DNA from 4 places in the Peribacillus sp. V2I11 genome. Region 2 is predicted to be linked to each of the others. Evidence: riboswitches for the same ligand, from Rfam matches in the RefSeq annotation. Region 2 holds a riboswitch; each other region holds the start of a gene.
The links. Region 2 has a riboswitch for cobalamin ahead of QFZ73_RS11835 (ABC transporter substrate-binding protein). Riboswitches for the same ligand answer to the same signal wherever they lie in the genome.

Region 1 (7,938 bases), 2.5 Mb from region 2:
TTGTTTGGGAGTGAATTGTTTATTCGCCACACCTGGACTAACGGCAAGTTCGAATACCGACTCCATTTTTTGCTGAACAATCGGCTTAATGGATTGTTGAACGGTTTGACCCTTGACTCTTGACAGGGCTTCCATTGCCATTTCAAAAGAAGCTGGCTTCTTTTCTGGTGCTTTTGTAAGTAATCCAACTCCTCCAGCAGACTCGGTAAAGGCTTCTTGATCTAATGCCCACGGTTCCGCTTCTTTTTGCAGGCGCTGATGCGGCTTCAATGTTTGCTTATCCGAATTCAAAGTATATTTCCTCTGATAGCCTCTTGGTGTGATGATTTTGTCATCATATAAAAAGGTGGATGAATTTCCAATAATGACGGTGGTCAACATTCCAATATCGTGATTCAACATATCTTTCAAATTGGTTATGACAATATCCTGTCTATCGCGATAAGCACTTTTCACCAACCCGACAGGTGTATCTGGCGAACGGTAGCGAAGGAGAATTTTCTGAGTTTCAACAATCTGCCTGGTCCGCCTGCCGCTGCGCGGATTATAAAGTGCAATGACAAAGTCTGCCATTGCAGCTGCCTCAACCCTCTTTGCGATCAGTTCCCAAGGAGTTAAATGATCACTGAGGCTAATCGTACACGAGTCGTGCATGACTGGTGCCCCAAGTAAAGATGCACAAGAGTTGATTGCAGAAATGCCGGGAATGACCTCAATGCCCACACCAGTTTCTTCTTTCCAGCCTTTTTCAATCAATACTTCATAAACCAACCCTGCCATCCCGTAAACTCCGGCATCTCCGCTGGAAATTACCGCAACTTTCTTTCCGAGCTCCGCTTGTTTCACCGCTTCCTGTGCACGTGATACCTCTTCAGTCATCCCCGTACTAATAATCGTTTGATCTGTAAGCAGTCCCTGAATGAGCTCAACATAAGTTTTATAACCAATGATGTAGTCACTTTCTTGAAGGGCTTCGACAGCACGTTTGGTAATGTGTTCAAAATTCCCTGGCCCAAAACCCACGACGAATAATTTACCGTTTGTACTCATTAAGACATCTCCTTTTACGCTTTGTTCTTCGAAATACCCGTATGAGCAGGAAAATCTGGATTAGGTGTCATTTCCCCATCATTGAATTGGTAGATCATACGTGGAACAAACTCCCCATCATCAATATGGCTGACAATCTGCCGACCGAAATCAGGCGTTTCCACTCGATACCAGTTTCCTTGGGGATAGGCAATCACAACGCAGGCATCCTTACATCTTCCGTTACACCGTGTCCTGGTTGTATGGATTTTCAAATCCAGTCCTTTGGAAGTAATTTCATCGCGAATCGCTTGGGTTACTTCTTCCCCGCCCTTTTTCATGCAGCTGCTCCCATTACAAATCAACAGATGCGTATTTGTACCCGTCAAGTTCCAAGTAGTCATCTTTTTCCTCCTGAATTCAGGGAAAAGGCAAAATAAAAAACCTTAACATAAGAGTCAAGGTTTAAAAAACTATATGAATGAGGAGCCCCAGGCAAGCATGCCCAATCTCCCAAAATCGTCATAGTCCTTTTACCTTTCCCTCCGAAAAGTATCATGCAATTTTAAAAGCAGGTTTCCTGGCTTACGCTTCATTTTACTTTGTCCCTTCCCGGCATCATGCCAGTGGCTATCGACAATTTCATCAGCGTTTACAGTAGCGGGGGCTGCATCGGGTTTTCACCGTTTTCCCTATTATCCCTTGGTTATTCACATAAGAGCACTTTTAAAATGAAATATTTGGTTTTATTATACATTTCTAACTAACTTTATCTATCATATAACAACTTTATCAAAATTCAATAGTTTATTCCGACTGTTTAGAAAAGTTTAATAGTGTAAAACCAGTTTCAACCCTTCCCTCGCAACAAACTTCGTCCCGAAAAAAAAAAAGATAGTGTAGCTGAAATTATTTCTTTATGGTACACTATACGAGAATTTTCAAAATAATTACATAAGTTTCAGGGTGTTGAATTCCACGGAATTCAGCTTAAAAGGGAAGCCGGTGAAAATCCGGAGCGGTCCCGCCACTGTATAGGGAAGTCCTAATACTTTAACTTTAATCCACTGTCAAATGAGATGGGAAGGATGTAATGGGATAATGAACCTAAGCCAGGAGACCTGCCATGAAGCGTGAAACTGTTTCAGCCTACGAGGATGGGTGTGCGGATCAGGCAGAAAGGCCCATGGTTGGTTTATGCTGCAAAATTCCTGTTCATTACGCACTTCTTTCCCTTGAGAGAAGTGCTTTTTATGTTGGGCGCCGCTTTTCTTCTAAAGATTGATCAGAAAAATTAAAAGTGTTGAAAGGAGAAAAGAATGAAAAGAACCAATTGGAAAATTCTTTATTTTGTCATTTTACTGCTTTTTGTCCCAAAACGGGCAATGGCCATGCATATCATGGAGGGCTTTTTACCCATTGAATGGGCTATATTCTGGTGGGCCGTGACGCTTCCATTTTTAATCTTGGGTTACCGGTCCATTAGGTCCAAAGTAAGGGAAAACCCAGAAACAAAAATGATACTTGGCCTATCGGGCGCATTTGTATTTATATTATCTGCCCTTAAGATTCCTTCCGTTACGGGAAGTTCTTCACACCCTACCGGAGTTGGATTGGGTTCCATTTTATTCGGACCATTGGCCATGAGTGTCGTTGGCTCCATCGTTCTGTTATTTCAGGCTGTTTTACTGGCTCACGGAGGATTGACGACATTAGGGGCCAATGCATTTTCCATGGCGGTTTGCGGACCTTTCATTGCTTACTTTGTCTTCAAGGGCGCTACTAAATTAGGGTGGTCTTTCTCTCTTGCCGTTTTCTTGGCAGCTGCTTTTGGAGATTTGGGAACCTATGTGGTAACTTCCGTTCAACTTGCTCTTGCTTTTCCATCCGAGGTAGGAGGATTCATGGCCTCTTTCAGTAAATTTGCAGGGATTTTTGCCCTGACCCAAATTCCCTTGGCAATCAGTGAGGGGTTATTGACAGTCGTCGTGATGAATTTCTTGAAAAAATACAATCTAGGCGAATTGAAATTGCTGCGAGTTTTATCTAAGGAGGCCCGTTAACATGAAAAAAAGTTTACTGCTGCTTTTCCTGGTCGTCATTCTTGCTACCATACCATTAATCACCCAACAAGGAACGGAATTTGGCGGTGCCGACGGCGAAGCTGAAGAAGCCATCACTAAAATCCAGCCGGAATACAAGCCATGGTTCAACAATATTTGGGAGCCGCCAGGTGCAGAAACCGAAAGCTTATTATTTGCGCTGCAAGCTGCAATCGGAGCTGGTTTCATTGGTTATTTCATAGGTGTAACGAGGCTAAGGAATAAGCTAACCAAACAAGAAATTCCCGAAAAATCGAAGCATGTTACTCATTGATAAATATGCCTATTTCAATGGGCTAAAGGATGTACATCCGTTGGAAAAGATGGTTTTTGCACTTTCCCTTTTGCTATTTTCGTTAACAGTAAGGGATATGACCGTTTCGCTCATCACTTTTACGGTGATAAGCGCTTTAATCATTTTTGCGGCAAAAATACCGCTTTCTTATTATCTTAAATTACTTCTATTACCAGGATTTTTTATACTATCAGGTACAATTACCATCCTTTTTTCTTTCACAAGTAAATTCACTTCGATATCGAATATATGGTGGTCCTGGAAAGTCGGGAATTGGCAGATATTCATCAGCGATGACAGCATCGGCACGGTGATCAATTTGATCACTGTCGTATTCGGCAGTATCAGCTGTTTATATTTCCTTACCTTAACTACACCCATTACCGACATCCTATCCGTGCTGCGAAAACTTAAAGTGCCTTCCTTATTGGTCGATTTAATAGAATTGACCTATCGCTTCATCTTTATTTTTTTAGATACAGCTATGGCGATTCACCAATCACAAGCTTCACGGCTGGGGTATGGTACGTTAAGGAAAGGCATTCGATCTCTCGGATTACTAATCTCATCATTATTTTTAGGAGTATTGCAGCGCTCTGGGCAATTGACGATGGCGATGAACGCAAGAGGCTATCAGGAGAACCTTTCCTATATCGAGGATACTTACACCTATTCCTCACGCAATTGGCTGATCGCGATTGTAATACTAGGAAGCTTAATCTTTATTAATGGATATTTGTAAATTGGAGGCAACCCAAGAATGGAAGAGCATATTTTTTATATAGAAGGCCTCACCCATCAATACGCAGATGGAACGTTCGCTTTAAAAGATCTTTCGCTAACGGTCCAACATGGTAAAAAGATTGCATTATTAGGCAATAATGGTGCTGGCAAATCGACTTTATTCCTCCATTTAAATGGTCTTTTACAACCTACAGCAGGTACAATCAGATTCAATGGCAAGAAAATGAAATATGACCGTAAAGCATTATTAACATTACGTAAGCAAGTCGGGATCGTTTTTCAAGATCCCGATTCGCAGCTCTTTTCCGCTAATGTACAACAGGATATATCGTTTGGACCGATGAATTTGGGATGGGATAAAAATGCAGTCCAGGAGAAAGTGAATTGGGCGATGGCTCAAACGGAAGTAACGGAACTGAAAGACAGACCTACCCATTTTTTGAGCCTTGGGCAAAAAAAACGTGTCGCCATTGCAGGGATACTCGCCATGGAACCCGATGTCTGGCTCTTGGACGAGCCTACCGCTGGATTGGATCCTTATTTCTCAAGACAGATCATGGCTCTGCTGGACAGTATCCACCACCCTGACAAAACGATAATCCTATCAACTCATGATGTTAACTTAGCTTATCAATGGGCTGATGAAGTCGTTGTCATGAACGATGGTAAGGTCATATACCAAGGGGATCCTATATCCGTTTTCCATGATGAAGACGTTTTGCTGCAGGCACATCTGGAGAAGCCGTGGGTTTTTGAAATGTTTCAAGCCCTCCTTCAATCAAGGAAACCTACAGAAAGGGACCTTTTCCCAAGAACGAAGGAAGAATTGCTTCAAAAGTTGGAGAGAGAAAGGATTTATTAATTATGTATCCCCTAGCTCTTGTTTCATCTTTCCAAAAGCTAGGGGTTCAAACCGATATATCTTTAAAATAGCAGGCGATAATTCTTGTTCCTAAAAAAACAAAAATCCTATTATTACTTTTCTTCCTCAGATCTTTCTTTTGCAAGCTCAATATCTCTTCCGTTTACATCATCAACCACTGCTTTTATTTCGCCTTCCGCATAAGTATCCGAGACTTGTTCGTGGGTTCTAGCCAGTCCAGAAGATAAAGGATCTTCCCGTTTATAATCACTGACATCATATATTCTTCCCGCGATTTCTGAAGATTCATTTTTTGATTGCTTGCTATCCATTTTTTTCACTCCTAGTTTTTAAATTGTCCAATCAGAGATTGACAGCAGTATTAAAGACAAAGGTATTTTGTGTAAAAAACGAAGCAATATTCAATAATGATAAAAAAGGAGGCAAAAGGCAAAAAAAGCTTACAAGTAAAATCCCCTTTCAAGGATTTTACTTGTAAGCTTAATGAGAGCTTAGCCCACCTTCTTCCCATCCACATTATCGGATGGGTCACCCCAGCATTCCACATTCTTCAAACCTTTAATATTGTTCACATGGAAGACAGGATTTTTCCCACTTTTCTTTTGCTTTTGATAATCCGCCAGTGCAGCAAAAGAGATCTTCCCAAGTAATGCTATCGCAATCAGGTTGATAATGGCCATAAGGGCCATCAGCAAGTCAGCCAGACCCCAAACAAAATCGAGTGAGGCAAGCGAACCGAATATCACCATCCCTACAACAGCAACACGATAGATGTTTAACCAAACCTTATTTTCATTGATGAAACCAATGTTCGACTCTCCATAATAATAGTTGCCCACAATGGAACTAAAAGCGAATAACAGTACGATAATGGCAAGGAAAATACCCGCCCAAGATCCCAATGCCGTTCCAAGGGCATTTTGGGTAAGAACGATTCCATCCGTTTCCTTCGAAGTATAAAGACCTGAAAACAAAATGATGAAGGCAGTCGAACTGCAAATGATGAGCGTATCTACAAAAACACCCAGGGACTGAATGAGCCCTTGCTTGACAGGATGACTGACATCAGCAGTCGCACCAGCATTAGGTGCACTACCCATACCGGCTTCATTTGAAAACAATCCGCGCTTGATTCCCTGCATCATGGCTGCTCCCAGTACTCCGCCAGCCACTTCTTTTATTCCATCGAATGCACTTTCAAAGATCAAAGCAAAGACACTCGGTAACTCGGTAATATTCATGATGATGATAATCAACGCCACTATCACATAGGCTCCTGCCATAATCGGAACGATGACTTCAGAGACCTTTGCAACCATTTTGATCCCGCCAAAAATGATGACAGCGGTGACGATAGCCAGGATGATTGCCGTAACCCACTTTTCAATCCCAAACGATTCGTTGAATGCGCTTGTAATCGTATTGGCTTGTACCGAGTTGAAAGCTAGTCCAAATGTAAGTGAAATCAACACTGCGAAAGTGATGCCCATCCAACGGGCATTCAATGCTTTTTCCATATAATACGCAGGACCGCCGCGGAATGCATCCCCATCCTTGACCTTATAGATTTGCGCAAGTGTACTTTCAATGAATGCGGAAGCAGACCCGATCAGTGCTATTAACCACATCCAGAAAACGGATCCAGGTCCGCCCATCGTGATTGCGATGGCAACACCTGCAAGGTTACCCGTTCCTACCCGCGATGCCGTGCTTATGCAAAATGCCTGAAAAGATGTTACACCTTTTTTATCCGCAGTGGCCCCTTCTCCCAATAGCCTGAACATTTCCCCTACCATTCTGAATTGGACAAACTTCGTGCGGACGGAAAAATAAAGACCCAATCCAATCAACATGATGATCAATATGGAAGACCATAACACATCATTTGTTTCACTAATAAATTTTTCTAACATCTCCATTAAAACAATCCCCTCTACTTCACTCAAAATATATTATAAAAACATATACAACTATAATTTGTTTCCCGATTCATTGGGGAAATAAACAAAGGAAGCCCATAAAAAAAGGAAATTCCAGAATGAATCTCCAATACAATAATATATTATATCCTAACAAACAATTTTTTTCATTCATGAATTGTTGGAATCAAACGATAAATATAATATTTCAGTATCATTTCCTTTAGATAATAATCTTTCTGACTCACTTCATTTAACATTCAATCCCAACGGGAGTTATTTTCTATTTTTATCCACATCATTATAAAAAAGTACTAAGGGGGTACTGTTAAAATTGAAAAACACAAGAAGATTTTGCTGTGCCTAACGTAAAATCAGTAGGCAGAGACTCATAAAAAAAAGGAGCATTTCAGCTCCCCCTACATAAAACTGTAACTTATTGCCTCAATAATATCAGGATCAATATAGGTTATCTCCCCTGTAGTATCTCTGATGATTCCTACCTTTTTCTCACCCTCTACAAAAGTAAATCCTTGTTTCTTATATATTTCAAAGTCTCTTTCTTCAACAGCTAATCAGTAGCAAATATATTCTCCATGTAAGCAATCTCATATTTAAACTTACCATAGTGGTCTGTATTAAATAACAAAAATTGACTTTATACTTTTCTAAATAAAGCATTTATAAGATCATGGAAAATTTTTAATCATCTCTAATGGAAAATCAGCATTACCTTTTTTAAATACTTCATAATTATGCCTAACTTCCTTTTTAATAAAGCTGATTATAACTAGCATTGTCTTATCATACTGCTCATTCTGCTGTGTTTAAATCTATTACAGCACCAACTAGCCCCCAAAAGGCATCTACTCTTACAATTTCCATAATATTCCACCCTGCCATCCTACCAAAATATTAACTTATTAACAGATAATTCACAACAAAAAAGAGGAGCATTTCTGCTCC
Region 2 (7,938 bases):
ACTTATTCTGAAAGTTTCGGACCCATTTTTGAAGAAAAAATCAACGAGATAGGCTTAGAGTGAAAAGTAAGTATAGCTAAAGGGAAATTTGTAAGTATAAATATTGGTTATCTTGTGATATGAAAAATCTGAGTTCTGTGTTTTACAGGGCTCAGATTTTTTGATATCCAAATGTCTTGATGAAGTAGTGGTTACTTTGTCTAATTTAGCTTTGAGACCTGCATTTTCCTCGATCCCATAAATCACTTGTTCTTATACCAACAGAAAAAACCCCTGCTACAACACGGAGGAACCGCATTATAACAGGGTTTATAAACTTTAGCGTCCCAGATAGGAATCGAACCTACGACCTACAGCTTAGGAGGCTGTCGCTCTATCCTGCTGAGCTACTGGGACATATATAAAAGTCGACGACTTATTTATTATATTTCTTATAGGCAAACTTTTCAAGCTAATAGCTTATACTTATGAAAAAAAATCCCCATAAATATTTAGCAGGCCACTAAGGTCTCGTATTCCTCCATTATCCATTAAGTGGAATGCTTTGCTATTAACTAATTTTCCGGTACTATTATACTGAAAAAAATTAGGATAATAATAGTGAAAAAGTGTATAGAGTTTTAAGGATGGTGGGATTGCTGGGGATTTTGATTCTACCTGGATGCTCACAAGGGATTTTAGAGAGTATAGGCACAAAGACGGCTGTACAGATTGCGGAAGATGACATTGAAGTGGTCGAAGCAGCTGAAAATATGACCGGGCAGGATTTGGAAGGCCAAATCGATACGGGAGACTGGATAACGGCCGAGTCCGCGGTCGAGCTCCGGTTGGCCAGTATAACGAAGAGAGTCTCATGTCAGAAGAAGCTGGATACAAGATGGCAGAGGGGGCTTTAAGGGACCTAGGGATGCATGCATCGAGTTCGGATTTCACCCGGGTCATCAGTCGAGGGGTTTGCTTCACTGATTGAAAATGCTTCAAATCCATTGAAGGTGGACGGGTCATTTCTAACTTGTTCAGAAAAATCATATAATAATCGATTCTTACATGGTGTATAATGAAGGCAGTGAAAATTATATACATATGAACGATTTGGTGTCTTAATGACTTAAAAGGGAAGTTGGTGAAATGCCAGCGCGGTCCCGCCACTGTATATGGGAGCTGACGGCTGTGTACCACTGTATGAGATATGGGAAGGTGCCGTTGACGATGACCATGAGCCAGGAGACCTGCCAGAATTCGTACACCTGTAACCTGCGCGGATGGGAAGGTGTGTGGCAGACCCTAAGAGTCCGTAATGATATTGTTGCCATGCAAGCATCTTCCGTTTAACGGGAGGTGCTTTTTGTTTTGGGGCATCTTCCGTGGGAAGAAATTAAATGAAAAGATTGTGGGGAATGAAAATGAAGAAAATTTTTGGTCTGATACTGTTGATGTTGCTTACTGCAGGCATGATGGTCGGCTGCAGTGACGCTACTGATGAAGGAAAAGAAAAACAGCAAACGAATCATGCTCGACATGAAGCTTTCCCGATTACGATTAAAGATGCAACAGGGGAAAAAGTAACGATAGAACAAAAACCGAAGAAAATCGTTTCGTTGATACCAAGTAATACGGAAGTGGTCTTTGCACTTGGTTTGGGAGAAAAAGTCATTGGTGTTTCCGACAATGATAATTACCCGGAAGAAACGAAAGAAATTGAAAAAGTTGGCGGAATGGAAATGAACACGGAGCTGATTGTCTCCATGAAACCTGACCTTGTTATTGCGCATGCATCAAGTGCCCATAATTCAAATGAGGGTTTACAGCAGCTTAAGGATGCTGGAATAGATGTCCTCGTAGTCAATGATGCACAAAGCTTTGACCAAGTCTATGAGTCTATTGAAATGATTGGACAGGCAACGGGAGAACATGATAAGGCAAAAGAAATCGTTGCGGATATGAAAACGAAGCTCAAGGATATCCAGGAAAAAGCCAAATCCGTAAAAGGAAGAGGATAGGAAGACCGTTTTAGTGGAAGTTTCGCCATCACCGGAAATATACACACCTGGAAAAAATACTTTCATGAATGAAATGCTTACTATTATTTCAGCTGATAATGCTGCTGCTGAATTGGACGGTTGGGCAAAAATTGATGAAGAATCGATGATTGCTGCAAATCCTGATGTCATCATTACAACGTATGGTTATTATACGAAGGATTCAGTAAGTGAAGTTACGGGCCGAAAAGGATGGCAAGACGTAAATGCTGTTAAGAATGGCCAAGTCTTTGATGTCCATTCTGACTTGGTGACCCGTTCCGGTCCACGCTTAATAGAGGGAGTAGAGGAACTTGCCAAATCAGTCTATCCGAACCTATTTGACAACTAAATGGACGTTTGCTTATTTGTTTGCGTTGTTATTTTTGTTATTCGCAATGACGATAGGCATTTCCTTTGGTTCGGTGCCAGTACCGATTCCCGTACTTATACAAATAATCGGCAAGGAGATTTTCCATTTACCGATTGCTGCTGATCCGGATGTCATGCTTACGAATATCGTGATGAACATCCGCTTGCCGCGTGTGTTGCTTGCGGGTTTGGTTGGGGCATCCCTTGCGATTGCGGGTGCGGCATTTCAGGGACTGCTCCGGAACCCGCTCGCTGATCCTTACACATTAGGTATTTCATCAGGAGCATCAGTCGGCGCCGTATTGACAATATTCTTGAATATATCACTGCCATTCATCGGTTTATATACTCTTCCGGCATTGAGCATCTTATGCTCAGTGCTCACGATGCTCTGCGTACTGACTTTTGCAAAAAAAATGGATCGATCGATGAAAGTGGAAACGATCATTTTAACAGGAATCATTATCAGCTCGTTTTTAAGTGCCTTCATTTCATTGATGATTGCGCTGACGGGTGATGAATTAAGACAAATCATCGGCTGGCTGATGGGAAGCGTTTCAATGCGCGGATGGAACTATATTGCAATCATTTTGCCATTTTTTATTATTGGTTCGTTGATCTTGATCATGAATACAAGTGAATTGAATGCGATGACTTTCGGGGAAGACCGGGCAAAACACTTAGGTGTGAATGTTAAGCGGCGGAAAATGTGGATCTTGATAGCCGGTTCGACATTGACAGGGGCAGCCGTTGCCGTTTCGGGGACGATTGGCTTTGTGGGTTTGGTCATTCCTCATTTTGTCCGAAAGATTTGGGGACCTGACCATAAACATTTGCTTCCGTTGTCCTTGCTGGTAGGAAGCGGATTCTTAATATTGGCGGATTTTGTAGCACGGTCGATCATTGCCCCATCGGAACTGCCGATCGGGGTGATCACCTCACTTATCGGGGCACCTGCATTTGCTCTGATTTTATTAAAGAGACGGAGAGAAGGGTAAAAACGGATGCTTGAAGTTAAAGGGTTAACAGGTGGGTATGACAACAAAGCTGTTTTGGACTCTGTCTCTTTTGATGTACATAAAGGGGAATTATTCGGGATTCTTGGTCCTAATGGCAGCGGAAAAACGACGCTTTTAAATATGCTTAGCGGGGTACTCGATTATAAGGGCGGAAGCATACGGATAAGAGGTAAGGATTTGAAGGATTATTCGTCTAAACAACTTGCACAGGTCATTGCTGTGCTCCCTCAACATTCCTCATTAGCTTTCTCCTATTCAGTAAAAGAGACGGTATCACTTGGGCGATATGCCCATCAATCAGGTTGGTTCCATAGTTGGTCCGCAGAAGATGAAACGATTGTCCAACGGGTTATGGAACAAACGGGAGTAGCTGATTTTCAGGATCTTCATTTTGAACGATTATCAGGAGGGGAGAGACAGCGGGTCCTGCTGGCACAGGCACTTGCCCAAGAGCCGGAAATCCTTTTTTTGGATGAACCTACGAACCACTTGGATCTTTCCTATCAAAAAGACCTTCTTGATCTAATGAGGAAAATGGCAGAAGAGCAGAAGTTGACCGTTATTTCAATTTTTCATGATTTGAATTTGGCTGGATTATATTGTGATCGGCTTATGTTGCTTGAAAAAGGGGAGATTCAGGTTGTTGATGTGCCGAATGAAGTGCTCCAACAGGATCGGATTCAGGGTGTCTATCATACGACGATCGAAAAATATCCACATCCCGCCCTTCCGAAACCGCAGATGTTCATCGTTCCGGAAAAGCATGGCCATGACACTATCCCATTGGAAATTGATGAATCTTATCTGACAGTTGGATCCGAGATGATTCAATTGGATTCTCCGATCCCGCTTAGAACGATGTCTTCTGGAGTGACTGGTTCGGGGACGGGCTGGCATAAATATTTTGTGAATAGGCACGTCCATCATGGCTATGATTGCGAGGATCATCATGTTGAAATGGCCGGCTATTTAAAAAAACATGGTTTTGAACCTCAGGAAACGGTAGGGATGATGACAGCTGTCTTTCTCGATACGGTTGCCTTCAAACTATTAAGAGCTGAAGATTTCTCTGTTTTTATTATCGTGACTGCTGGAGTAGGGAATGCCATCGATGCTTCTTTAGCTGACCGGCATTCTTGGAGTTCCGCTCCAGGAACGATAAATACATGGATATTCGTAAATGGGCATTTGGCAGAAGAGGCATTCATCCACAGCATAGTTACTGCGACCGAGGCAAAAGTAAAAGCGCTTCATGATCTGCATGTCTTGGATAAGGTGACAAATACATGTGCAACAGGAACATCGACAGACAGCATTTTGATTGCGGCAACTCAAAGAGGGGCAAAGCTTCAATATGCAGGCACCATCACTCCGTTAGGGAAGCTGATCAGCCGAGGTGTATATGATTGTACGGTGGAAGCATTAAAGAATAATCGGAAACGGATTGAGGATTTATGATTTACCATCATCTTTTAGCAGTTACGCTGGCGTTTTTCCTTGATCTATTAATTGGTGACCCGCCAAATTGGCCGCATCCAGTCAAATGGATAGGAACGATGATAAGCAAGTTGGATCTGGCATTCAATAGAGGAACATATAAGAAACGGAATGGACTTTTCATGTTGATCATCGTCTTATTGGTGGTGTTATTGATTACTGGTCTTACCGTCTATTTAGCTTATCGAATCCATCCGCTTTCAGGTATCCTTTGGGAAGCTGTTGTCATTTCTACCACGATTGCTCAGAAGGGCTTGAAGCAAGCTGGGATGGACGTTTGCCTTCCGTTGAGTGAAAGGGATTTTCCTGAAGCGAGGCTAAAGCTTTCCTATATCGTGGGTCGCGATACTGCTGATCTTGACGAATCCGAAATAGTCAGGGGCACCGTGGAAACCGTAGCGGAAAATACCAGTGATGGGATTACAGCCCCATTGTTTTGGGCAGCCATTGGCGGTGCGCCGCTCGCGATGGTATACAGGGCGATTAATACCTGCGATTCCATGGTAGGGTACAAAAATGATAAATATGGGCAATTCGGCTGGGCTTCAGCCAAGCTCGATGATATCGTCAACTGGATTCCCAGCCGCCTCACCGGGTTCCTGATGTTGCTGAGCTCGAAATCCGGCTATCATGGATTTGGTGCCAGATGGAAGATATTATTCAATGACGCAAAAAAACATCCAAGCCCGAATAGCGGGTGGTGCGAAGCAGGCGTTGCTGCCATTTTGGGTATACAGCTTGGAGGCCGGAATATGTACAAAGGAATTGTTTCCGACCGTGCGAGGATGGGAGTTCCACTTGTTCGATTGGAAGCAAAACATATACCACAAACGATTACCATCATGCATCGGTCATCTTTTCTATTTCTACTGATGCTATGGCTAGGGGGACTTATTCTTGACATTACCTTCTCATGGCTCTAATCCTCATTATCTTTACGAAGCACTGGAAATCAAAATGCCTGAATCGGTTCTCGACTTCAGTGCCAACATCAACCCATTGGGTCCGCCTTTACGCATAAAGGAACAGTGGTCTGGGTTTTTCGAAGGAATCCTTCAATACCCAGATCCGCATGCCATTGAACTGACAAAATCAATTGCAAAAAAAGAAGCTCTTCCTGAGCAATCCGTTTTGATGGGGAACGGTGGTGCTGAAATAATCATGTTGGTAGCGAACGGATTAGCCAATCAAAGGGTGCTAATCATTCAGCCGGCATTTGCGGAATATGCTGAAGCTTGTTTGGCAGCAGGATGTAAGGTCGATTTTCACCAGCTTGATGCTCCTGAGTGGCAATTGGACTTGGATCGATTGATTCCCCGATTACCCGAATATGATGCAATTTTCTTATGTACGCCTAATAATCCGACGGGTGTTTCTTTTAAGCGGGATGCAGTTAGGGAATTGATCATGGAATGCCAAAAAGCGAATTGCCTGGTTGTCCTGGATGAGGCTTTTTATGATTTTACGGAAGATGCCTTTAGTTATGCTTCTTTAATCAATGTATTTCCACATATACTCATTCTAAGATCAATGACCAAAATCTTTGCAATTCCGGGTTTGAGACTAGGCTATTTGCTTGCGGCACCTGACATCATAAAACGGGTAAGAAATTATAAACCGCATTGGAGCGTCAACCATGTGGCACTTGAAGTAGGGAAAATCTGTCTTGCAGAAGAAGCCTATATGAAAAAAACAAGAGACTACATTGCATTGCAAAAGCAAAAACTATTCCGGTTTTATGAGGAGCAAGGCTTGAATGTCTCCGATAGCACAGTTAATTTTTATTTGGTTAAAGATGAATCCTTATCCCTTTTCCCCTTTTTGCTGAAAAAAGGAATTGTACCGCGCCATACCCATAATTTCCCTGGTCTGGATGGACGATGGCTTCGGTTTGCAGTGAAGAGTGAACATGATAACGAAGCGCTGATGGAGGGGGTAAGACAGTGGAGAAAGCAAGGCTCTGTTTTATAACCGGGGGTGTCCGTTCCGGAAAAAGCAGCTTCGCAGAAAGAAAAGCCCTGGAGTATGCACTCCAAATGGATGGGAACTTGCATTACCTCGCCTGTGGCCGTGTAAGTGATGCTGAAATGGGTGAACGCATCCTTAGGCACCGGAAAGATAGAGAAATCAGCCCGATTGCTTGGAAAACTTCCGAATACGCAACGGATATTACAAGAATAGGGGAGGATATTGATCAGGATTCTATAATTCTGCTCGATTGTCTGACAACCCTGCTTGATAACGAACTATTTGGCCCTGGTATTCCGCTTGAAGAAGAATTTTTAGATAGCATTTTTTCAAAAATAATAACCGGGATCAATGAGATAAGAAAACAATCCAGCTGTTTAATAGTCGTGAGCAATGAATTGGTGCAGGAACCGATTTTCCAGGATGATTTCCTCCATATATACGGAAAAACACTGGGCCGGCTTCATCAAACGATCGTCGGGCAGGCGGATGAAGCCTATCTTGTAGAAGCGGGAATTCCATTGCGGAAGAAAGGGTGCATGCAGGAATGAGCGGAGTGATCGGATTTTTAATTAACCTGCAGTTCTTTACGGTTTTTCCAATAAAGAAGCAGCTTCCGATGGAGAAGAAATATATTCACCGTGCCATTCAAACCTTTCCATTAGTAGGTCTTTTGCTAGGCTTGATATTGGGCGGTGTTTTGTATGCACTAGTGGAATGGACCCCCTTGTCATCGCTTGCGATTGCCTTTTTCCTTTGGTTTTTGACGATGGCATTAACGGGAGGTTTGCATCTTGATGGCTGGATTGATGCAAGTGATGCTTTTTTTTCCTATCAGGATAAAGAGCGGCGATTGGAAATCATGAAGGATTCCAGGACAGGTGCATTCGGTGTCATCTCCGTCATAGTCCTTTTGGCCGCCCGTTTCATATTTATCTATGAAATTGTCGAAAGGGTAAATGAATGGACATACTTCTTGATCATTGCCCTTCCACTCTTAAGCAAATGTGTGATGGGTTATTTACTCATCCGGATGCCGCTGGCTAAAAAAGAGGGGCTCGGTG
Region 3 (7,938 bases), 960 kb from region 2:
ATTCTTCATAAGCAGTTTCAATTTCTTTTCATATTGCAAAAGCATCCCTATCGTATACTCGGCCATTGGGATTTTATGAATGCCTCTTGCGTTGGTCACCAGAATGCCACGTTTCTCAATGGCTTTAAATGGCATTAATTCCATCCCTGCACTCATGACCATGATCCATTTCAAGTTCGCCGCTTTCCCAATGATTTCTTCAGTTAAGTCTTCACCATATGTAATTAAGATTTCCGCTTCACGAAGCGGACCATCCGTCCATCCTTTTTGATAAATGAAGTTCAATTCAGGAAAAACTTCCATCATCCTCGTTTGGATGCCTTCATTCGGAATGACAGTTGAAAGTATTAACATGTTTATCTTCCCCTTTTAATTAACATAAAAAAACACGGGCTCTATGTGTCCCGCGCAACTTTCTCTGAGGAGGTATTCCCTTAATAAAGCATATTCAGGTGTCCCCTTTTTGAGTTGGACAAAAGCCTTACCCTTATTAAAAAAGGCTTTATTTTAAAGAATTTGGGTTTAATGCATGTAATTCCGGCAAAATGAAAACGCCATCCCTTCTGATCAGGACGTCGTCAAAATAGATGTCACCACCACCATATTCCGGACGCTGGATCAAGACCATATCCCAATGTATCGATGAACGGTTTCCATTATCCGCTTCTTCATAGGCAAGTCCAAGAGCCAAGTGCAGACTCCCGCTTATTTTCTCATCGAACAAGATATCGTCCATAGGTTCCAATATGTATGGATTGATTCCAATTGCGAACTCCCCGATAAACCGGGACCCTTCATCAATATTAAGAATTTGGTTCATTTCAGAGTCACGATTGGATGTCGCTTTAATGATTTTTCCCTTTTTAAAGTTTAATTCTATGTCACTAAAGGTGATTCCTTCATAGGTTGTGGGTGTGTTAAATGATATCCTTCCATTGAGACTATCTTTTATGGGTGCCGTAAACACTTCCCCATCCGGTAAATTCTTTTTTCCGGCACATATGACGGCAGGCATACCTTTGATGGAAAAGGCCAAATCTGTCCCTGGTGAAACGATCCTGACTTTGTCAGTTCGTTCCATCAAATGTTTTAACGGTTTCAAGGACGCATCCATTTTCCCGTAATCCATGGTGCATACGTTCAAAAGGAAGTCTTGGTACCTATCGAAGGTCATGCCGGCTTTATGTGCGGATGCGTTGGTGGGATAATTAAGTAAGACCCAACGTCGGTTGTTTACATAGAAAAGAGTGGGAGATTTCATTGCCTCTCCTTGAAGACGGTGCCTCTCGATGGGAACATCAGTCATTTCCACACCGTTTTCTTCCCCTGTGATGATGATGACCGCATCGATATCCGTATATTTCTTCAAGGCCCATTGCGAAGATGTGTCAAGTTGTTCCTTCACATTCCCTTGTAACAGGTGGCGGCTTATCTCATCGTCTTCGAGTTCTACATATGGATAAGCACCCACTCTATATATTTCATCAATCAGCTCTTTCAATAATGGTTTCGTGTTGATATGCCCCCGTAAGAGGATTCTCTCTTTTGGCTGTAATTGTATCGAATGATGAATCAGCCTGGCTGCAAGCTTCGTTATTCGCTCATCCTTCATCTGCCTGTCCCTTATTTTTCGAGGTCGCGAAGCGTTTCAAGCGCTTCTTCGACGTGGCCTTTGACTTTTACTTTACGCCATTCTTTGACTACCTTACCAGCCTTATCAATCAGGAAAGTTGAACGTTCAATGCCCATATACTCCTTGCCGAAGTTCTTTTTCAATTGCCAAACATCAAATGATTCAGCCGCTTCATGATTTTCGTCAGCCAGCAGCAGAAAAGGCAATCCATGTTTTTCGATGAATTTTTCATGACGTGCCACTGGATCTGGGCTGATACCAATGATGACCGCGTTCAATTCCTCGAATTGCTCATTATGGTCCCGGAAATCACAGGCCTCCGTCGTGCAACCTGGCGTCATGTCTTTTGGATAAAAATATAAAACAATATTTTTCCCCTTAAAATCCGATAGGGACACCATTTCACCATTGTTTGCAGGGAGTTTGAAATCAGGTGCTTTTTCTCCAATTTTAACAGTCATATTGAACCCTCCATTTCTTTCATTATGGTAAGAGTACCCAATAATCGAAAGAAACACAACTTTCATTTATCCCTCCTATCTTTCTGCTCCAGATCGATCACCGTCCGAATCACGAAAGCTGCCGGAAGTGTATACCCAATGAAAGCCTGAATGGTAGCTATCATCCTGCCCATGCCAATCGGGGCTATATCTCCATACCCTACAGAAAACATCGTCATCGCACTAAAATAAAAAGAAGTCTTCAACTGTTCATAGAAAGTGCCATCCAATCGATTGCCCATATCAAGAATCACCGAATGATTCTGAAGCTCGTATAATAAATAAATCAGTGCAAATCCAACTAATATCGTCGCATATAAATTGCCAAGCCACAGCATATCCTCCAGAGAAAATTTCTTTCCTCCCGACTCAACAAGAAATAACGTACGAATGCTCATCACCATGCAAAAAATGATGCCTGCAATCAAGATGTAGAAAGTCATCCCCCACGCCCCATTTCAAAACGCCACTCCCTCTATACATACTCCCTGTCCAAACAATATATTCTTTTTTAGGAACAGACCTCATCCTTATTCCCACACTTCCACTTAACGGTTACTTTTCCCGAATCTTTTTTCCATGTTGACCCTTTTGGTCGGATATGTTACGATTGTCTAAATTTTTATAATAGTTTTTATTTTATAAATCTTTTACCTGCAAACAGTTATCAAGGCAGGTTTTGCAAAATTTTCATATGTGGAAATAGGTTCCTAATTTTCATTAGGATTAAAAGGGAAGTCCGGTGTAATTCCGGCACGGTCCCGCCACTGTAATGGGAATGTTAGCGCCATCCAATATGCCACTGATCAAAGGATCGGGAAGGCCCGCCGCTAATGATATTCCCTAAGTCAGGAGACCTGCCTATTTCGACAACACTGTTTTAACCTACGGGAGATAGGGAGGTGTTAGGGACCTTATAATTGTAAGGGGCATTCTGCATGCCTCTTTATTTTAAGCATTTCTAACTATCTCTTTTGACGGTTAGGGATGCTTTTTTTATTGTTCAATCAAATGAATGTAGGAGGATGGGAATTTTGAAAAGCAGTAGTTTGGGTTACCCTCGAATCGGGGAAGATCGTGAATGGAAACGTACATTGGAAGCTTACTGGTCCGGTAAAATCGATGAAGCAGAATTTACGGCACAACTAAAAGCCATCCGTTTAGGCAACTTACAAAAACAGAAGAATCGAGGCATTGATATCATTCCTGTCAACGACTTCACTTTCTATGATCAAATGCTGGATATGTCCGTCATGTTCGGTCTTGTTCCTGAACGTTATTCAGCTTATGAAGCCGGAAGCGTTCCCCTTTCCGTTTATTATTCAATGGCTCGCGGAAACAATGATGAAGTCGCTTCCGAAATGACGAAATGGTTCAATACAAACTATCACTATATTGTCCCTGAATTAAAACTGTCACAGCTGACTTTAACAGAAAATAAGCCACTTGCAGCATATCGGGAAGCCAAGGAAAAGCTAGGGATTGAAACGAAGCCCGTGTTGATCGGACCTTATACTTTCATCTCCCTTTCCAAAGGATTCAATAAACAAGAAATCCCTGGCATCCTCCTGAGCCTGCTTCCTTTATACACGCAAATCCTGCGGGAGTTGGAGCAAGAAGGCGTGAAGTGGGTTCAAATGGACGAACCTTCTCTTGTTTCATCCATTTCCAAAGATGATATGCAAACTGTTACTTACCTCTATGAAAAACTGAATGAAGCAGCACCAAACCTAAACATCATGCTACAAACATACTTTGATGCCGTGGAACATTACCAAGAAGTCATCGAATTACAAGTTCAAGGAATCGGTCTTGATTTTGTACATGATAAAGGGAGGAATCTAAGTAATCTTGAAGCATTCGGTTTCCCGAAGGAAAAAGTGCTTGCTGCAGGTGTGATTGACGGGAAAAACATTTGGCTATCTGATTTATCGAAAAAAATCCAATTGATCGAGAATCTTAAGAAAAAGGTAGCCGAAGACCAAATTTGGCTTCAGCCCTCTTGTTCCCTGCTTCATGTCCCAGTGACCGTTCGTAATGAAACCGCCCTTTCAAAAGAAGTGAAAGAGGCCCTTGCTTTCGCTGATGAGAAACTTGAGGAAATCACACTCTTGGTCAAAGGGAATAATCAAGGCTTTGAAGCAATCGCCGAAAAAGTCGACGCTAATAAGTTTACGGTTCAAACGTTAGCAAGTTCAAATGCACGGAATCATGGGATTGTACAATCCAATGTCGAAAAGGTTAAAATCAGGACCGCCGGCCGTCAGCTTCCATTTAAAGAGCGTTACCAAAAACAACAGGAATTTTTTAAATTGCCTTTTCTTCCTTCGACTACGATCGGTAGCTTTCCGCAGACATTTGAAGTTAAACAAGCACGCGGGAAATTCAAAAGAGGAGAATGGACCGCTTCGCAATATGAAACATTCGTTAACGAAGAAATCGGCAGGTGGATCGAAATCCAAGAAGAAATCGGTTTGGATGTTCTCGTTCACGGGGAATTCGAACGGACGGATATGGTTGAGTACTTCGGCCATAAGTTAGGCGGTTTCGTTTTTCTAGAAAAGGGTTGGGTACAATCCTATGGATCCCGCTGCGTGAAACCACCAGTCATCTACGGCGACATCCATTTCATCGAACCGATGACAGTCAGGGAAAGTGTGTACGCACAATCGCTGACGAAGAAGACGGTTAAGGGAATGCTTACAGGTCCTGTTACGATTTTGAACTGGTCATTTGTCCGTGATGATATTTCCAGGGAGAATGTTTGCTATCAGCTGGCGCTATCTTTGGAAAAAGAAGTCATTGCATTGGAATCCGCTGGAATTAAAATGATTCAGGTTGATGAGCCTGCACTTAGAGAAGGTCTGCCATTGAAAAAAAGCGATCGCGACGATTATTTGAACTGGGCTGTAAATTCATTCTTGATATCCACATCAAGCGTGGAGGATACAACCCAAATTCACACGCATATGTGCTATTGCGACTTCAACAGTTTCATGGATGTCATCTCCTCCCTCGATGCCGATGTAATTTCCATCGAAACATCCCGTAGTCATGGGGAGCTTGCTTCCGCATTCGAGGAAAAAACATATGAAAAGGGTATTGGCCTGGGTGTGTATGATATTCACAGCCCGCGTGTGCCGGCAGTTGAAGAAATGGTCGATATGATTGAACGGGGCATCAAGGTATTGGATAAAGACCAGTTTTGGATCAATCCCGACTGCGGCCTGAAAACAAGGGGTATCCCGGAAACGGTCGCTTCCCTGAAAAACATGGTCGAAGCAGCAAAAATCGTCCGTGAAAACTTTTTAGCTAAACCAACAGGCAAATGATTGAAAAGAACGTTGCCCATCCAACACAGCAGTCACGGACTTTTTTAACCGACCTTGTTTTTCCACCGGATACAAATCATCACAATACCATCTTTGGCGGAAAAGTAATGGCATATGTTGATAAAATAGCCTGCATTTCAGCTATGCGCCATTGTCGAAAACCCGTTGTGACTGCTTCAAGCGACTCTTTTGATTTTTTGGCCCCCATCAAGACAGGGGATGCGATCAACCTTGAAGCTTATGTCACCTGTGCCCATCGCACATCAATGGAGGTATTCGTGAAAGTGGAGCGTGAGAACCTATTAACAGGTGAAAAACAGCTTACGGCACGCGCTTTTTTAACGATGCTGGCCATAGATGAAGACGGTAAGCCGACAATCGTACCTCAGGTCATGCCGGAAACGGAAGAGGAAAAGCGGCAATATGTTCAAGCACAAGCAAGATATATTGAAAGAAAGAAAAAACGGAACTAAACAAAAACCCCTTCAACATGAATTGTTGAAGGGTCTTTTTAATTCCCCGCCCCGCGGTACCTCTTCACTCCCTGATTCCATATGAAAACGGATATCACGAAAAAGGCAACCCCAATTACAGGTGTGGCAAATGCATATGCATACCACTCTTCTTTTCTAAGGAAATAAGATGCCGGATAGACACCAACAAACGCGAATGGCAGCACCCATGTAAGGACAAAACGGATGACATTATTATAAATATCAACAGGATAGCGCCCGTAGTTCCCGATATTGTACATCATTGGCATGATGGATGTTTTCGCATCCGACCAGAACCCAATGCTTGCAATCGCAACGAAAATGGCTGCATAAGCGAGGGCCCCGCCTATTGCAAAAATGATGAAAAGGATCGGGTCATACCACGCAAGCTGCAGATCCAATGAAATCCCCGAATAGAATATAATGATCAAACCGGTCACAACACCAAATAACGCTTCTAGCTCGATTCTTTCCAAAATGACTTGAAACAGGCTATGTATCGGTCTTGTTAATATCCGGTCCATTTCACCTTTGACGATATAGCGGTCATTAAAATCCCAGATGTTGAAAAAGGCAGAAAAAAGGGCGAATGGGATAAGGAAGAATCCATAAATGAATATGATTTCTTCACGGCTCCAGCCGCTTAAAAATTGGGTATGTCCAAAAACGACTAAGATAAAAACCAGATTCACGACCTGATTCAGCAGGTCAGATAGGATTTCCATGAAGAAATCGGCTCTATATTGCAATCTTGTTTTCATATATTGACTCACATATTGAAAAAACATCGATACATAAAACATCCCGTCAACCTCCTTGAATAATCAGCTGTTTTTTTGCGACTATCCATAAAAGCTGAATCGGTATTATGAGAATGATGCACCAAATTAACTGCTGTAAAAGCGCCATGCCAATTTCGCCTGAACTGTAACCGTTCGTAAAAATCATGCTTGGTACATAACTGATCCCTTGAAAGGGCAAATATTTCATCACTTCCTGCGCCCATATCGGATAGAAACTGATGGGCAGCAGCAGACCGGAAAATAAATCAATGATGACCCTTTTAGCCCGGATCAATCCGGCATTATTATATAGGAAAAAGGTAGTGATTCCCGTCAATAAGTTAATTTGTGTATTGATGATGAAGCTGAACAGCAAGGAAATCCCGAATATCCCCCACGTAGCCGGCTCGTGCGGCAATTCGATAGGAAAAATGAAAGCTACCAGCAGCATTCCTGGAATCGAGAAGAAGAAGAAACGGAATATCCCTTCCCCAAGTCCTTGCATCGTTTTCATGCCTAAATAGTTATAAGGCCGGATCATTTCAATGGCGACCTTGCCGTCTTTAATTTCAGTGGCGATTTCGCGGTCAATATTATTGAAATAAAAAGCGCGCGCCATCCATGCAACCGCGACATAGGTTGTCATCTGCATACCTGAAAGTCCTTCGATGGCGCTTTTTTCTCCATATATCGCATTCCATAAGAAATAATAAGCACCGATATTAATGCTATAAATTAAAATGCCGGTATAATAATCCGTTCGATACGCAAGCATCATCAAAAAACGCATGCGGATCATTGCAAGATACTTCCCCATGGCCCTCCCCCTTCTTGATAGACACGTTTTGTTTCTTAATGATAAGAGAGTCAGACAGTGCCTTCTTCGTAAATGTTGCGAACAATCTCTTCAATGGACGTTTCATGGATTTTGATGTCCTTTATTTTAAAATGAGATACGACAGCCGAAACAAGCTGTGAAATATGGTCACTTTCTTCTTTTAACAAGGCAATGTATGTTTGATTTTTCTCATCATAAACCCAGTTAGCCGTAAATGGGAGTGCTAATGATTGCAATTCCTTCAATGCGATCGGCTCGATGAATTGAAAATGGATCTGTTTTTCCTCAGCCCAGTTATCTTTTAAACTCTGCAATTCCCCATCATAAATGATTTGTCCTTCATCAAGCATGATTACGCG
Region 4 (6,123 bases), 530 kb from region 2:
GTTTCTTCAGGGTTCTTGATCACTTCCTGCTTCAATTTCGAATCGTAAAATTCAACTTCCCCATTGAAACCCTTTGTCGGCTCGAAGGGAACCCAGCCTATCCCTGAAAAATAAACTTCGACCCAGGAATGTGCATTATTATTGGTCACCTTATAAACGGATTCACCATCAAGGATTGATTTTTCCCCTTCCGTATAGCCCTTTACCCACCTTGCAGGTATATTGGCGGCTCTTAGTAAAACGACCATTGCACTTGAAAAATTATCGCAATACCCTATCTGTGTCTCGAATAAAAATTGATCGACATAATCTTGATTGCCCTCCGGATACGGAATATCGTCCTTAGAATAAATGAATTCAGGACCTTTAAAATAATCCTCTATGGTTTTTGCTTTATCGTACCAATTCGTTTCATTCCTTGTAAGCCGGGATGCCAATTCATATATTCGGTTTGGCAATCCCTCTGGAAGCTGCGTGTTTTTTCCCATTAATAAATCCATCGATTCGTCGGGTTCCGTTACCTTCCTTAACTCAGCTATATCAAAACTTGGCATATCATAAACCAGCTCATACTCTTTCATGGACAGTGGTTCGCCATTACCCTGTTCAGAAATAACTTTGTCCATACCCTGATAATATTTGAAATCCATCCCGTTTTTGCCCTCAATCTTTTTTAAATACCCGGACTGCGGATGAAGGATATGGGAATATGATTCCGTCACGGACACTTTTGCCGTCATTTCTTCTGTCCTCACCACTTCAGGAACGTCGTAAATATCTAAAGATGCCATATCCTGCCCGTTGGAAAAAGTGTGAAAGTCCATTTCCAGTATGGAAACCCACCCTTTACCGGTATAAATATCCTTGTTCTCGACTTTCCAGTAATGTCCTGCAGGAGCATTATTATAAAAAACGATGGAATTATCCGGCTCTATCGAACCGCCAAGATCCGAATCGTCTTCATCATATCCGACACTTTTACGCTTCGAACCACCGTCTTCTTTCCCCGCTTTATCAGAATAAGAAGTAATATAAGGCACCGGATCCGGCCACTGCGGAGAGAGCTTTGGGGCAGCGAAACCAACAAGGACACTTACCAATATCATGCCGGTCAGCATCAAGATCCACTTATTGATGGAAGCCATCGGAAACTTAATCCTCTCCTGTATCGTTAGTCGCAGCAGGGACAGCAGGCCTAGCATCAAGAACCCGATGATGATGATTCTAATCATTGCCTTGTCCCCCACATAAGGAGTGAATGTGTCAAGTACAGATATAAAAATCACCGTTAACATAAAAAAGAAAAAGATGCTTTGCCTCACCATCACCCAGTAATGGATCAAATATGTTACAAGCCAAAGAAGGACAAAAAATAGAAACGTTCGAAATGGATTTTTGATCAACTCCCAATTTCCATCATATATAAAACCAAGATTGCCCTTAAAATCCGCTAGGAATCCTTTCAGCCATGACAATTGAAATAAAGCGTCTTTTGAATGGAGGAACTGTAATGAAATCATTATATAAGCGCTAATGAGAATAAATCGGATTGACCAATGTATGCGGAAATAATGCAGTAGTAGGGAATAGAGCAAAAATAAGATAAAAATGATGATATTACCTGTATCGGTGAGTTTATCGACAGGCCTTAACCATTCAGTAATCAACAACAGACCAAATACATGCATGAGGACGTGCATGAATTTTTCCAATTTTTCGGTAGTGACATTCATTTTGCCATCACCTCTGATCTGTCAGACTTTAGTTGGCCATATTCAAAAAAGCTGACCTTTATCCCCCTTGAAACAGCTATAGAACTTGACAACCTTTCCTGATCAGTAAGATCTGCCTGTTTCTTCACACATACCATTAATCCCTGATTAGGCCGGAAAGCACTCAATATGTCCACCTTTTCTAAGGTTAAGTCTGAAACGATGAATATCACAGCAGCATTTGCCGGAAGAATTCCCTTCCTGACATTTTCGTTCAATGCGTTTACAACACTTGGCTCTTCTTTAACAAGTCGGTAAAGAATCTTTCGTTTCTGGTTATTGCCTGCCGCTGCCGGTATGATTAATCTCGATCCCATACTCGCATACCCAATTTCCATGCCTTTCTTTAACATGGCGTGTGCAATGGAAGCCGCCATTACAATGGATTCTTCGAATAAATCCGACGGCTTATCATCAAGCATGATGAATACATCCCGGTTTTTCTGCACTTCGAATTCCTTCGTCATGATTTCACTCGTTCTAGCAGTCGCCTTCCAGTTAATCCATGACAACTGATCGCCTGGCTGATATTCCCTTACCCCCGAGACCACTGAATGCTCCCGTTGTGTTTTCTTTGTTGAAACCACTGCCCCCTGATTGAACACTCGATCAAGATCACTGTAGGCAAGCTCATGATAACGAGGAAAAACAGTTATTTTCAAAGGTGAACTATATATCGCTTCCTTTTCGACTAGCCCGAAAAAGTCCCCAATCCAAAAGCGGATCGATTGAAACGAATGCTCTCCGCGCTGCAAGTTTTCCAAGGTATATGACATGCTGAAGGTACGCTTGAATCCCGGAAAGATAATTATTTTCCTTTGGAATCCCCTATCTTCCATCTCCTGAGGCAATTCCTCCTCTACCACCATAAATAATAGGGGGAGCCGGTTTTTACGGGTAAACGTCAATGCTATCTCAACAGATTCGCCGGCCTGGCATTCCCTTTTATTGACCTTTCTCTCAACGGTAAAATCATGCAGCGGATAAAACAGCAGGATCGAAGCGTACACTGAAAACGGCAAAAATGAATAAAAAATGAACCAACTGACAAAACCGCCTTGAAACATTGCATAGCAAAAGGAAACGGTCATGAGTAATACAAGTCCGATCACACTCATATTTCCCCTTAAAATGTGGATGAATTTGCGCATTAGGTCACAGCCCGCTTCACAGGCACTTGTGTTGTCGCGACAATTTCATGTATCACCATTCCAGCATCGAAGCCATCATAATTCGCTTCAGGTTTCAAAATAAGCCGGTGGGAAAATACGAATGGAACTAAATATTGAACATCGTCCGGCAGAACATAGTCCCTGCCCTGGATCAGCGCGTAAGCTTGGGCTGCCTTCATCAATGCTATCGACCCACGCGGGCTTACCCCTAAATAGACCCCTTCATGTGTACGTGTTTGATTCGCCAATTCAACAATATATCGTTTTATTGTGTCATCCACTATCACCGCTTTTACCTCAGCCTGTAATTCTATCAATTCATCCAAGGTGATGACGGATTCCAGCTCCTCAAGCGGTGCCGTGTATTGAGCCCTTTGAAGAACCTCTATCTCTTCTTCCACACCTGGATAACCCATTTTCATTTTTAATAGGAATCTATCCAATTGAGCCTCCGGAAGCGGATATGTTCCCTCGTACTCGATCGGGTTTTGTGTCGCCATTACGAAGAAGGGCTTCTCCAATCCTCTTGTGACACCATCAATCGTCACACTTGCCTCTTCCATGGCCTCAAGCAATGCAGACTGAGTTTTCGGTGAGGTTCGGTTAATTTCATCAGCTAAAATAATATGTCCCATTATCGGACCTGGCCTAAAAATGAATTCTTGTTCCTTAGGATTGAAGATCGAAACACCAGTAACATCAGAAGGAAGTAAATCAGGTGTGAATTGAATTCGCTTAAAGCTTGCACCTATTGATTTTGCCAGTGCCCTTACCATGACTGTCTTTCCCACACCAGGAACATCCTCCAATAAGACATGTCCACCGGAAAGGAGTGCCACGATGCTTAGTTCTGCTATATCCCGTTTTCCGATAATCACCTTTTCGATATTACCCAGAACCATTTCCAGTTTTTGATTGACCTGCTTATAAATCATTCTCTACCTCCCGAGATTCACGGATTCACATTATCACTATTATTTCATATGTTTTCTATATCACGCATTTTACATTAAGCTCCAATTAAACCTTACATTGTAAGTTTACTAGATATTCGGTAAACCATAAACGAATTTGTCTAAAAATATTAATGCGGCTTAATGAAAAGGGTACGGTAAACTGTTGCTAAGTGAATATGAACCTTGCAGAGAAAAGGTGCTGCCTTGTCAGCTTAATAGGGAATTCGGTTTAAAACCGAAGCTGTTTCCGCAACTGTAAGTGCTAATGAAATAAGATGCATACCACTATTTGAGGATGTAATCGACCCCGATTACAGTCCATTTAACCCAAATGGGAAGGTTCTTAGAGTAAAATGACGCACAAGCCAGGAGACCTGCCTTCCTTCATCGTATTATGCTCTTCGGAAGATAGGAGATTGTACGGCTCTCCCATCTTTTTTCTACTACAGATACATAGATGCCCGAAGCCGACCAAACCTCTTGGTCGGCTATTTGTTTTGCCGGGATAAGCAATACGGAGGACATTCACCCAATACGTAAAAGGAGGAAGAGTTATGGCAAAGAAAGACTTTCGTTTTTTATGCTACCCATACATGCGTGAGTCCGTATCAACCGTCGATTTTGAAATCCGCACAGACTCATTGACGACACAAATCGGCATGGCCGCCTCGCTTACTGAGGATGTCCCCGAAGTGTACCGTGACTTAATGGAACTGTTGCCCATGGCTTACCATTTAAATGGTTCAGTTCGCAGGAAATTAGCCATTACCGGCGATGATCTCGACCGTTTAAGTGCAATCTACGACCGGTATGTCGCCTTGTGAAAGATCGAATCGAAACATTCGTCCTTCCCACAAGGCTCAACCGCAGCATGTACTTTGCATACTTGCCGAAGTGAAGCCAAAAAGTCCGTGCGTGCTTTACACAAGTTAAGTCTGGAGAGGGGAATTCCAGGAATTCTTTTTGATTACGCCCACTTGCTTGCAAATGTATTATTCGTGATGGCAGTCTACGTCAATAAGCAACAGGGGATCGAGGAGATTCCCATTATAAGAAAATCATACCCAACCAAACCCATGAAAACGAAAACGGAGGAATAAATAATGAAGAAAATCCTACGATTCAGTTGGATTTCCATGCTGATGCTTACCCTTTTCCTTACCGGATGCGGAGTGAACGATGATCAAGCCGCAACGTATAATAAAGATACTGAAAAGGCCGAAGAAATCAAAGACTATACCGTTACGGATGATACTGGAAAGAAAATGAAATTCAAGAAAACCCCGAAAAAGTCGTTTCACTTCAGCCAAGCAATACGGAAATTTTATTTGCCCTTGAACAGGGTGATAAAGTCGTTGGCGTGACAGACTTCGATAATTACCCAGAGGAAGCAAAGAATATCGAACATGTTTCAGACTCTGTTAATATTAATGCAGAAAAAATCATTGCCTTGAAACCTGATGCCATCATAGCTTATACCATTGGTGATGAAGCGACACTGAAACTACTCGAAGATGCTGGCATCCCTGTGTTCATTATTAAATCTGCGGCAAATTCCGATGATGTATACGGTGATATCAGGCAGATTGCTAAAGTGATGGGTGTTGCCAAAAAAGGGGATGAATTAGTGAAAGATATCAAATCCCTAATTACAAGTGTCGAAGAAAAAGTGGAAACTTTAGATGAAAAGGAACAAACATACTTTGAAGTTAGCCCTGCTCCGGAAATCTATATAACAGGAGCGGAAACATTCCAACAAGAAATCCGGATACTGCCGGCATTAAAAACATCTTTGATGACCAAAAAGGCTGGGTTAAGGTATCTGATGAAGAAATCGTCAAAAGGAACCCTAAATCCATCATCACCACTGCCAAGTATGCAGATGATGCTGTTGGTGTAATTAAATCGCGTAAAGGCTGGGAAGATATCGATGCGGTGAAGAACGATCACGTCCATTTACTTGATGAAAATGTCACGTCCTGGACCAAGGATCGGGGAAGCTGTTGAACTCGCAGCAAAGACTGTTTATCCTGACTTGTTCAAATAACACGAAAGGAGGATGCGCCAATAAATTGGCGCATCCTTTTCCTTTTCCCGCTCCGGTCATTAGGGCAATGAATCCACTCCCTTCTGATCTGTATATCCTTAATAAACTTCCTTTCTGTCTTGTTTATGCTAAAATGATTGCAATCCACTCATAAGATATAAGAGGTACTGATCATG

Region 1: linked by a shared signal. The riboswitch ahead of QFZ73_RS00015 ((2Fe-2S) ferredoxin domain-containing protein) and the one ahead of QFZ73_RS11835 (ABC transporter substrate-binding protein) in region 2 are both predicted to bind cobalamin.
Region 3: linked by a shared signal. The riboswitch ahead of metE (5-methyltetrahydropteroyltriglutamate--homocysteine S-methyltransferase) and the one ahead of QFZ73_RS11835 (ABC transporter substrate-binding protein) in region 2 are both predicted to bind cobalamin.
Region 4: linked by a shared signal. The riboswitch ahead of QFZ73_RS28905 (hypothetical protein) and the one ahead of QFZ73_RS11835 (ABC transporter substrate-binding protein) in region 2 are both predicted to bind cobalamin.

Annotation. Positions count from the first base shown of each region.
Region 1 covers NZ_JAUSYW010000001.1:1,008-8,945, forward strand. The annotation lists gene cobJ (precorrin-3B C(17)-methyltransferase) at 1-1,050, opposite strand, end outside; gene QFZ73_RS00015 ((2Fe-2S) ferredoxin domain-containing protein) at 1,065-1,433, opposite strand; cobalamin riboswitch at 1,583-1,772, opposite strand; cobalamin riboswitch at 1,977-2,172, shown strand; gene QFZ73_RS00020 (hypothetical protein) at 2,156-2,314, shown strand; gene QFZ73_RS00025 (energy-coupling factor ABC transporter permease) at 2,349-3,092, shown strand; gene QFZ73_RS00030 (energy-coupling factor ABC transporter substrate-binding protein) at 3,094-3,405, shown strand; gene cbiQ (cobalt ECF transporter T component CbiQ) at 3,392-4,168, shown strand; gene QFZ73_RS00040 (energy-coupling factor ABC transporter ATP-binding protein) at 4,187-5,032, shown strand; gene QFZ73_RS00045 (YozQ family protein) at 5,146-5,364, opposite strand; gene QFZ73_RS00050 (alanine/glycine:cation symporter family protein) at 5,545-6,972, opposite strand.
Region 2 covers NZ_JAUSYW010000001.1:2,453,996-2,461,933, forward strand. The annotation lists gene QFZ73_RS11820 (acyltransferase family protein) at 1-63, shown strand, start outside; tRNA gene QFZ73_RS11825 (tRNA-Arg) at 323-396, opposite strand; gene QFZ73_RS11830 (hypothetical protein) at 636-896, shown strand; cobalamin riboswitch at 1,077-1,251, shown strand; partial or broken gene QFZ73_RS11835 (ABC transporter substrate-binding protein) at 1,404-2,370, shown strand; gene QFZ73_RS11840 (FecCD family ABC transporter permease) at 2,333-3,388, shown strand; gene QFZ73_RS11845 (heme ABC transporter ATP-binding protein) at 3,395-4,867, shown strand; gene cbiB (adenosylcobinamide-phosphate synthase CbiB) at 4,864-5,829, shown strand; gene cobD (threonine-phosphate decarboxylase CobD) at 5,804-6,877, shown strand; gene QFZ73_RS11860 (bifunctional adenosylcobinamide kinase/adenosylcobinamide-phosphate guanylyltransferase) at 6,850-7,425, shown strand; gene cobS (adenosylcobinamide-GDP ribazoletransferase) at 7,422-7,938, shown strand, end outside.
Region 3 covers NZ_JAUSYW010000001.1:1,490,643-1,498,580, forward strand. The annotation lists gene QFZ73_RS07250 (D-2-hydroxyacid dehydrogenase) at 1-354, opposite strand, end outside; gene QFZ73_RS07255 (aminopeptidase) at 503-1,612, opposite strand; gene bcp (thioredoxin-dependent thiol peroxidase) at 1,624-2,094, opposite strand; gene QFZ73_RS07265 (potassium channel family protein) at 2,157-2,576, opposite strand; cobalamin riboswitch at 2,821-3,012, shown strand; gene metE (5-methyltetrahydropteroyltriglutamate--homocysteine S-methyltransferase) at 3,159-5,465, shown strand; gene QFZ73_RS07275 (acyl-CoA thioesterase) at 5,462-5,938, shown strand; gene QFZ73_RS07280 (ABC transporter permease) at 5,977-6,762, opposite strand; gene QFZ73_RS07285 (ABC transporter permease) at 6,767-7,558, opposite strand; gene QFZ73_RS07290 (ABC transporter ATP-binding protein) at 7,609-7,938, opposite strand, start outside.
Region 4 covers NZ_JAUSYW010000001.1:1,924,787-1,930,909, forward strand. The annotation lists gene QFZ73_RS09195 (DUF4129 domain-containing transglutaminase family protein) at 1-1,733, opposite strand, end outside; gene QFZ73_RS09200 (DUF58 domain-containing protein) at 1,730-2,884, opposite strand; gene QFZ73_RS09205 (AAA family ATPase) at 2,923-3,879, opposite strand; cobalamin riboswitch at 4,078-4,296, shown strand; partial or broken gene QFZ73_RS28905 (hypothetical protein) at 4,455-5,000, shown strand; partial or broken gene QFZ73_RS29145 (ABC transporter substrate-binding protein) at 5,004-5,947, shown strand.